2 regions of the Curtobacterium sp. MCBA15_012 genome follow, and region 2 is predicted to be linked to the other one. Evidence: predicted binding sites of a transcription regulator. Region 2 holds the regulator's gene; the other holds the start of a gene.
The links. The regulator HrcA, encoded in region 2, represses chaperone genes, less so after heat shock. The targets are predictions, from matches to a motif close to TTNGCACTCGNNNNNNNCGAGTGCNAA.
Positions count from the first base shown of each region.

Region 1 (4,208 bases), 1.7 Mb from region 2:
CGCTCCGCCGGACTCGGTGCAGGGTTCGGCGCTCGGCCAGCTCATCACGGGTGACGGCAACGCCAAGGTCGCGTTCCTGGTCTTCAACGACACGTACGGCACCGGCCTGCGCGACACCGTCCAGAAGGCCATCGAGTCCTCGGGCGGCCAGGTCGTCTACGGCGGCAAGGGCAAGGGCCAGGAGTTCCCGCCGGGCCAGACGACGTTCTCGTCCGAGGTCACCGCGGCGCTCGCCACGAAGCCCGACGCGATCGTGGTCCTCGCCTTCGACGAGACGAAGTCGATCGTCCCCGAGCTCAAGTCGCAGAACGCCGACATGGCGAAGATCTACATGTCGGACGGCAACACGGCCGACTACTCGAAGGACTTCGACAAGGGCACGCTGGCGGGCGCGCAGGGCACCATCCCCGGCGCGAGCCCGAAGGACGAGCTGAAGCAGCGTCTGTCGGACTTCTACCAGAAGACCGCCGGCAAGCCGCTCGCCGACTACTCGTACGCCGCTGAGTCCTACGACGCCACCACCCTCGCCGCGCTGGCCGCGGTCGCGGGCAAGGGCACCGACTCCGGCACCATCCAGGCCAACATGGCCAAGGTGTCCGGTGCGGACGGCGGCACCGAGTGCTCGACCTTCGCGGACTGCAAGAAGCTGCTCGACTCCGGTCAGCAGATCCACTACACCGGCCCGTCCGGCATCGGTCCGTTCGACAAGAAGAACGACCCGTCGAGCGCCTACATCGGCATCTACAAGTTCGACGGCGACAACAAGCCCGTGTACCAGAGCGCCATCCAGGGCTCGGTCTCGAAGTAACCACTGCACGGCAGCGAGCACGACGGTCCCCCGCGGAACTCCCGCGGGGGACCGTCGCGTTCCCGGGGGTCGTCGCGTGCGCCGGGAGCGCTGTCACGCGCACGGGGCCGGGCCGCGTGCACCGAGCACCGTCGCGGGAAGACCCGGATGACCGGCCGGGAGGCGCGCCCCGCCCCCGTCAGACCGCCTCGACCACCGCGGGTGCGAGCGCCCGGCGCCGCGCTGCCCGAGCGGCCACGAAGCCGTCGACGGTGAGCACCACGAGCGCGACCCACACGATCCCGAAGCCGATCCACCGTGCGGGCGGCATCGCCTCGTGCTGCACGACCACGCCGACCAGGAGCTGCATCACGGGCGCCAGGTACTGCGTCAACCCGAGTGTGGACAGGCTCACCCGCCGGGCCGAGGACGCGAAGAGCAGCAGGGGCACCGCGGTCGCCGGGCCGGTCAGCACCGTGACGACGGTGTGCCCCCAGCCCGCGCTCGCGACGGTCAGCCCGCCGCCGAGCCCGGTCACCCCGAGCACCACGAGCGTCCCGACGGCGATCGGCAGCAGCCAGACGGTCTCGAGGGTCAGCCCGCTCAGCGCGTCCACCCTCCCGCCGACACGCTTCTTCACCAGGCCGTACAGCCCGAACGAGAACGCGAGCACGAGCGAGATCCAGGGCACGTGCCCGTACCCGATCGCGATGACGACGACCGCGACGACGCTGATGCCGACCGCGGTCCACTGCGCCGCACGCAGGCGTTCCCGCAGCACGACGACGCCGAGGGCGATCGTGACGAGCGGGTTGATGAAGTAGCCGAGCGCGGCCTCGACCGTGTGCCCGGTCGTCGTGGCCGCGACGTACACCGTCCAGTTCACCAGGATGAGCACCGCGGCGAGCCCCATCACGAGCATCACGCGACGCCGGGCGAGCAGGGAGCGGGTGCGCAGCCACGAGCGGGTGACCGCGATGGCGACGACGCAGAACAGCAGCCCGAAGACGATCCGCCACGCGACGATCTCGAACGCGCCGGCCGGGGCCATCGCCGCGAACAGCAGCGGCATGAGCCCCCAGAGCCCGTACGCGACGATCGCCTGCACGACCCCGACGGTCGCCTCGCTGCGGGCCGGTCGGGGGGACGTCGGTTCACTCACGGAACCATCCTAGGAAGCCGGACCGACGCGGCGGACGGACACCGCGCCTCCCGGCCGACGAGCCCCGGGACGCGACGCGACACGGCGGACCGGCGCCGCGCCTCCCGGCCGACCAGCGCCCGCGCCGCGACCGGCACTCTACCTGCGTGCGCCCCCGGGAACGCGAGAACGCCCCGCCGGCCGGAGCCGAGCGGGGCGTTCGTCAGGTGCTGGGTGTCAGCGCTCGATGACCGCGAGCACGTCGCGAGCCGAGAGGACCAGCAGGTCCTCGCCCGAGTACTTGACCTCGGTGCCGCCGTACTTCGAGTAGATGACCTTGTCGCCGACGGCGACGTCGAGCGGGATGCGGTTGCCGTTGTCGTCGATGCGACCCGGTCCGACGGCGACGACCTCGCCCTCCTGGGGCTTCTCCTTCGCGGTGTCCGGGATGACCAGACCGGAAGCGGTGGTCTGCTCCGCCTCGACCTGGCGGATGACGATGCGATCCTCGAGCGGCTTGATGGTGACGGCCACGGTGACCTCTTCTTTCTCGGTACTGACTCGGTACAGATGGGAACCGGGTTGGCACTACGCACAGGAGAGTGCCAACGCCAACTCTAGGGGCTGCCTGGCACTCGGTCAATCCGAGTGCCAGCACGTGTCGGGCCGTCCGGCGACCTGCGAGGATCGTCGGGTGGACGCCGCCGAACTCGCACAGCTGCTGACCCCCGCGGGGATGGCCCTGCTCGACCGTACCCCGAGCGTCTCCGACGGGGGCGAGATCGTCCGGGTGGTCTCACGGCTGCGCGCCGAGGGCCACGACCCGGCCCTCGTCGCCGGGGTGCTCACGCAGGCGAAGCTCCGGCAGAAGGCCCGCGGCAAGTTCGGCGACTTCGCCGCGCGCATGCTCTTCACCGAGGCCGGCCTCGAGCAGGCGACCCGGCTGCAGGTCGCCGCGCAGCACGCCGGCCGGTTCGCCGCCGCGGGACTGACCCGCGTGGCCGACCTCGGCTGCGGGATCGGCGGCGACGCCATGGCGATGGCGGCGCTCGACCTCGACGTCACCGCGGTCGACCGCGACGAGGTCACCGCGGCCGTCGCGACGCACAACCTCGCGCCGTGGCCGAACGCCCGGGTCGAGCTCGGCGACGCCGCGGCGTTCGACACCGCGCGCGTCGACGGTGTCTGGATGGACCCCGCCCGGCGGACGGCCGGTCACGCGAACACGAAGCGCCTGGCCGACCCGGACGACTGGTCGCCCTCGCTCGACACCGTGTTCGCGACCGCGACGACCACCCCGACGGGCGTCAAGCTCGGACCGGGCATCGACCGCGACCTCGTGCCGGACACCGCCGAGGCGCAGTGGGTGTCGGTCGACCGCGAGGTCGTCGAGCTCGTCCTGTGGTTCGGCCCCCTCGCGCGCCCGGGCGTCCGCCGGGCCGCGACGGTCATCGGCGCGCACGGCGTCGCCGAGCTGACCGGGGCGGCGGACGCCGAGGACGAGCCCGTCGGGCCGATCGGCGACTACCTGTACGAGCCGGACGGCGCCGTCATCCGCGCACGGCTCATCGGGGACCTGGCGCGCTCGATCGACGGCCGGATGCTGTCCGACGGCATCGCGTACGTCACGTCCGACCGGGCCGTGTCGACGCCCTTCGCGCAGGGGTTCCGGGTCCTCGACACGATGCCGCTCGACGTCAAGAAGCTGTCCGCGCGGCTCGCCGCCGACGACGTCGGCACGGTCGAGGTGAAGAAGCGCGGGGTCGACGTCGACCCGGCGCAGTTCCGGAAGCGGTTGCGGCTGCGCGGCCGGCGGTCGGTCACGCTCGTGCTCACCCGTCTGGAGGGACGGCACACCGCGGTCCTGTGCGAGCGCCTGGGCGACGTGGCGGCCTGAGCGCGGGGCGCCGTCGGCCCCCGGGGCGAGCCGGGCCGGACGGGTGCGTGGTCGCGCTGGGCTGCGCGCTGCGCGCCAGTGCCGTGCGCCGGGGGCCGTGCGCCAGCGCCGGGGGCCATTCGCCGTGCGCTGTGCGCCGTGCGCGGGCGGACGCGGCGCCCCCGACGACGAGAGCACCCCGCGGGTCCCGCGGTGTGCTCTCGTCGTGGCTGCTGTGGTCGGCTCAGCCGATGAAGGCGCCCGAGTCGTAGTCGTAGCCGTACGGGTCGGAGTTCCCCGCCGTGATCCCGACGATGATGACGATCCCCACGATGAGCACGTACAGGCCGGTGAGGACCCAGCCACCGATGATGCCGGCGAGCGCGAGCCCCCGGCCAGCCTCA
Region 1 is NZ_CP126267.1:3,330,519-3,334,726, forward strand. It holds gene QOL15_RS15395 (ABC transporter substrate-binding protein) at 1-808, shown strand, start outside; gene rarD (EamA family transporter RarD) at 987-1,949, opposite strand; gene groES (co-chaperone GroES) at 2,166-2,462, opposite strand; gene QOL15_RS15410 (class I SAM-dependent methyltransferase) at 2,623-3,825, shown strand; gene QOL15_RS15415 (DUF4190 domain-containing protein) at 4,049-4,208, opposite strand, start outside.
Region 1: a site for HrcA is predicted at 2,557-2,583, ahead of groES (co-chaperone GroES). Genes of this name have one in related genera too.

Region 2 (4,208 bases):
TACGGCATGCAGTCGGCGGTGCCGCAGGTGCTCGCGACCCTCGACCGGACGCACGACCCCGAGCGCGTGCCGGTCGTCGTCGACCTGGCGAAGCAGCAGGGGCTCGACGTGAGCCTCGACCTCATCTACTCGACGCCCGGCGAGTCCCTCGACGACTGGCGCACGTCGCTCGACGCCGCGCTCGCCTGCGAGCCGGACCACGTGTCCGCCTACTCGCTCATCGTCGAGGACGGCACGGCGATGGGTCGCGCGGTGTCGCGGGGCGAGCTCCCGGCGCCCGACGACGACCTCGCGGCCGACATGTACGAGCTCGCCGACCGGGTCCTCGCGGACGCCGGGTACGGCTGGTACGAGGTCTCGAACTGGGCCCGGCTCGACGCGGACGGCGGGACGGACCGGCACGCGAGCCGGCACAACCTGTCCTACTGGAAGGGGCACGACTGGTGGGGCATCGGCCCGGGTGCGCACTCGGCCGTGGCCGGCACCCGCTGGTGGAACGTCAAGCACCCGGCGGCGTACGCCGCCCGTGTGCTGCAGGGGGAGTCGCCGGCCGCCGGTCGCGAGACACTCGACGACGACACCCGGTACGTCGAGCGGGTCCTGCTCGCCGCGCGGGTGCGCGGCGAGCTGACGACGGCAGAGCTCGGCCGGGAGGCCCGTGGCCGCGTCGCCGGCCTCATCGCGCGTGGTCTCGTGGACGGCTCGGCCGCGGTGCGGGGACGGCTCGAGTTGACCCTGCAGGGTCGCCTGCTCGCCGACGCCGTCGTGCGGGAACTGCTCGACTGAGCGCACGTCGGCTCGTCGGCCCGTCGGCACGTCGGCACGACGGTCCGGCACCGCGGCGGGACGGCCGCGGGCCGGGGCGGCCGCTCGTCGCGGCCGTCCCGGCCCGCGCCGCGACTACTGCTTGATGAACTCGATCGAGAGCGGGTACTTGTACATCTCGCCGCGGTTCGCCGCGACGGCCGCCAGGATCGCGAAGACGATCGTGACGATGCCGGCGGCGGCGATGAGCAGGAAGCCCACGAGCACGATCGACAGGATCGACCCGGCGACGTAGACGATCGCCATCGTGATGTGGAAGTTCAGCGCGACGCGGGTGTGCTCGCGGACGAACGCGCCACGGTCGCGCAGCACGAGGTACGCGACGAGCGGCACGACGAACGAGAAGAAGACGCCGCCGATGTGCGTGAGGGTCGCCCACAGGCGCTGGTCCTCCGGCGACATCTGCTGCGGCGGGGTGTACCCGCCGGGGTACTGCGGTCCTCCGGGGGACTGGGGGCCGCCGGGCTGCTGTCCGTAGCTCATGGCCAGAGCGTAGCGGGAGGGACGCTCCCGGTCCCGGTCCGTCGGCGGTCGGGCGTAGGATCAGCAGTCGAGACGTCCGAGTGCCAGCATCGAACGGAAGGGGTCCGGATGGTCAGCGAACGCTCCCTCGAGGTCCTCAAGGCGATCGTGCGGGACTACGTCGCGTCGCGCGAACCCGTCGGCTCGAAGTCGATCGTGGACCGCCACGCGTTCGGGGTCAGTGCCGCCACGATCCGCAACGACATGGCCCTGCTCGAGGACGAGCAGCTCATCGCGGCCCCGCACACCTCGTCCGGACGGGTGCCGACCGACAAGGGGTACCGGGTGTTCGTCGACCACCTCGCCGCGGCCCGACCGTTGTCCTCGGCCCAGCGCCACGCGATCGAGACCTTCCTCGGCACCCCGAACGACCTCGACGAGGTCCTCGGGCGGACCGTCCGCCTGCTCAGCCAGCTCACGAACCAGGTCGCCCTCGTCCAGTACCCGTCGATGGTCCGCGCACGCGTGCAGCACGTCGAGCTGGTCCGACTGGGCGACACCCGGCTCATGGTCGTGCTCATCACGGACACCGCGCGGGTCGAGCAGCGCGTCGTCGAGACCGACGTCCCGCTCGACGAAGCCGCGCTCGGCGAGCTCCGCTCCGTCCTGAACGGTGCCTCCGTCGGCCTGCTCCTGCAGGACGTGGCCCGCGCACTGCGCGAGGTGCCGCAGCAGCTCCGGCCGGACGTCCAGGCGCTCGGCGGCGTCGTCGTCGCGACGCTCATCGAGCAGGTCGCGGCGAACCGGCAGGACCGCCTCGTGATGGCCGGCGCGGCCAACCTCGCCAAGAGCGAACGGGACTTCTCCGGCGGCCTGTTCCCCGTGCTCGAGGCGATCGAGGAACAGGTGACCCTGCTGCGGTTGTTCGGCGAGATGCAGGTGGACGACGTCGCCGTCGCCGCGAGCATCGGCGTCGAGAACGCCGAGTACGGGCTCGACGCGACGAGCGTCGTCGCCGGCGGGTACCTCGCCGGGGGCGAGGTCGCGCGCCTCGGCGTGCTCGGCCCGACCCGGATGGACTACGGCACGAACATGGCCGCCGTGCGCGCCGTCGCACGGTACCTGTCCAAGCTGCTGGGCGAACATTGAGCCCCGCCGCGCCCCACCCGGGCGCGGTGCCCCGCTGACGGGCACCGCGCCTCCAGACCGACCACCGGCGCGGCGCCAGCCGCACCGAGCCGGTGCCGCCGTCCCGGCGGCGCCCACCAGACCGAACCGACCGACTCCGACCGACTGAGGGATACGTGGCAGACCACTACGACGTCCTCGGCGTCCAGCAGGACGCCTCCGATGCCGACATCAAGAAGGCCTACCGCCGCCTGGCGCGTGAGCTCCACCCGGACGTGAACCCGAGTCCCGACGCGGCCGAGCGCTTCAAGGACGTCACGCACGCGTACGACGTGCTGAGCGACCCCGAGCAGCGCCGGCGCTACGACGCCGGCCCGCAGGCCGACAGCCCGTTCGGCGGGGGAGCCGGCGGGTTCAGCGACATCTTCGACGCCTTCTTCGGTGGCGGCGGTGGTGGCGGACGCGGCAACGGCCCGCGCAGTCGTGCCGAGCGTGGCCAGGACGCCCTGCTCCGCATCGAGGTCGACCTCGACGAGGTCGTCTTCGGCACCCACAAGGACGTCGAGGTCGACACCGCCGTGCTCTGCGAGACCTGCAACGGGTCGTGCTGCGCCCCGGGCACGAGCCCGCGCACGTGCGACATCTGCGGCGGCTCCGGGCACATCCAGCGCCAGGTCCGCTCGCTGCTCGGCAACGTCGTCACGAGCGCACCCTGCGGCACGTGCCGCGGGTACGGCACCGTCATCCCGAGCCCCTGCCCGACGTGTCAGGGCCAGGGACGCGTCCGTGCCCGCCGCACCATCCCCGTCGACGTGCCCGCCGGGGTCGAGACCGGGCTGCGCCTGCAGATGCCGGGCCAGGGCGAGGTCGGGCAGGCCGGCGGTCCCGCCGGTGACCTGTACCTCGAGGTCAAGGTCCGGCACCACGACGTGTTCAGCCGCGACGGCGACGACCTGCTCGCGACGCTCGAGGTCCAGATGACCGACGCGATCCTCGGCACGACGACGACCATCGACGGCCTCGACGGCCCGGTCGAGCTCGAGCTGCGCCCCGGCGTGCAGAGCGCCGACGTGCTCGTCGTGAAGGACCGCGGCGTCACCAAGCTCCGGGGCAACGGCCGCGGTGACCTGCGCGTCGGCGTGCAGGTCGTGACCCCGACCAAGCTGTCGCACAAGGAACGCCAGCTCGTCGAGCAGCTCGCGAAGTCGCGCAAGGCCGGCGGCCCGCAGCTCGCGCGGTTCCAGCAGGGCATGTTCGGCAAGCTGCGCGACCGCTTCCTGCACTTCTGATGGCCTCGCTCTACACGGTCGACGCGGGGACGCTCGACGACGTCGCGGTCGGTGCCGAGGTGCTGCTCGACGGCGCCGAGGGTCGGCACGCGGCGACCGTCGCGCGGGTCCGGGTGGGGGAGACCCTGCGGATCGCGGACGGTGCCGGCACCGTCGTGACGGGCGCGGTGTCGGCGGTCGGCCGTGACACCGTGACCGTCGTCGTCGCGTCCCGGACCGAGGAACCCGCTCCGCGTCCGGCGCTCGTGCTCGTGCAGGCGCTGGCGAAGGGTGGCCGCGACGAGATGGCGGTGCAGGCGGCCACCGAGATCGGCGTCGACCGCATCGTGCCCTGGTCGGCCGCGCGCAGCGTCTCCCGGTGGGAGGGCACGAAGGTCGAGAAGGGCCGGGCACGGTGGGCCGCCATCGCACACGAGGCGGCGAAGCAGGCCGTGCGTGCACGTGTCCCCGCCGTCGACGCGCCCGTGACGACCGCGCAGCTGGCCGGACTCGTCGCCGCCGGGG
Region 2 is NZ_CP126267.1:1,498,240-1,502,447, forward strand. It holds gene hemW (radical SAM family heme chaperone HemW) at 1-786, shown strand, start outside; gene QOL15_RS06885 (DUF4870 domain-containing protein) at 901-1,308, opposite strand; gene hrcA (heat-inducible transcriptional repressor HrcA) at 1,417-2,436, shown strand; gene dnaJ (molecular chaperone DnaJ) at 2,592-3,704, shown strand; gene QOL15_RS06900 (16S rRNA (uracil(1498)-N(3))-methyltransferase) at 3,704-4,208, shown strand, end outside.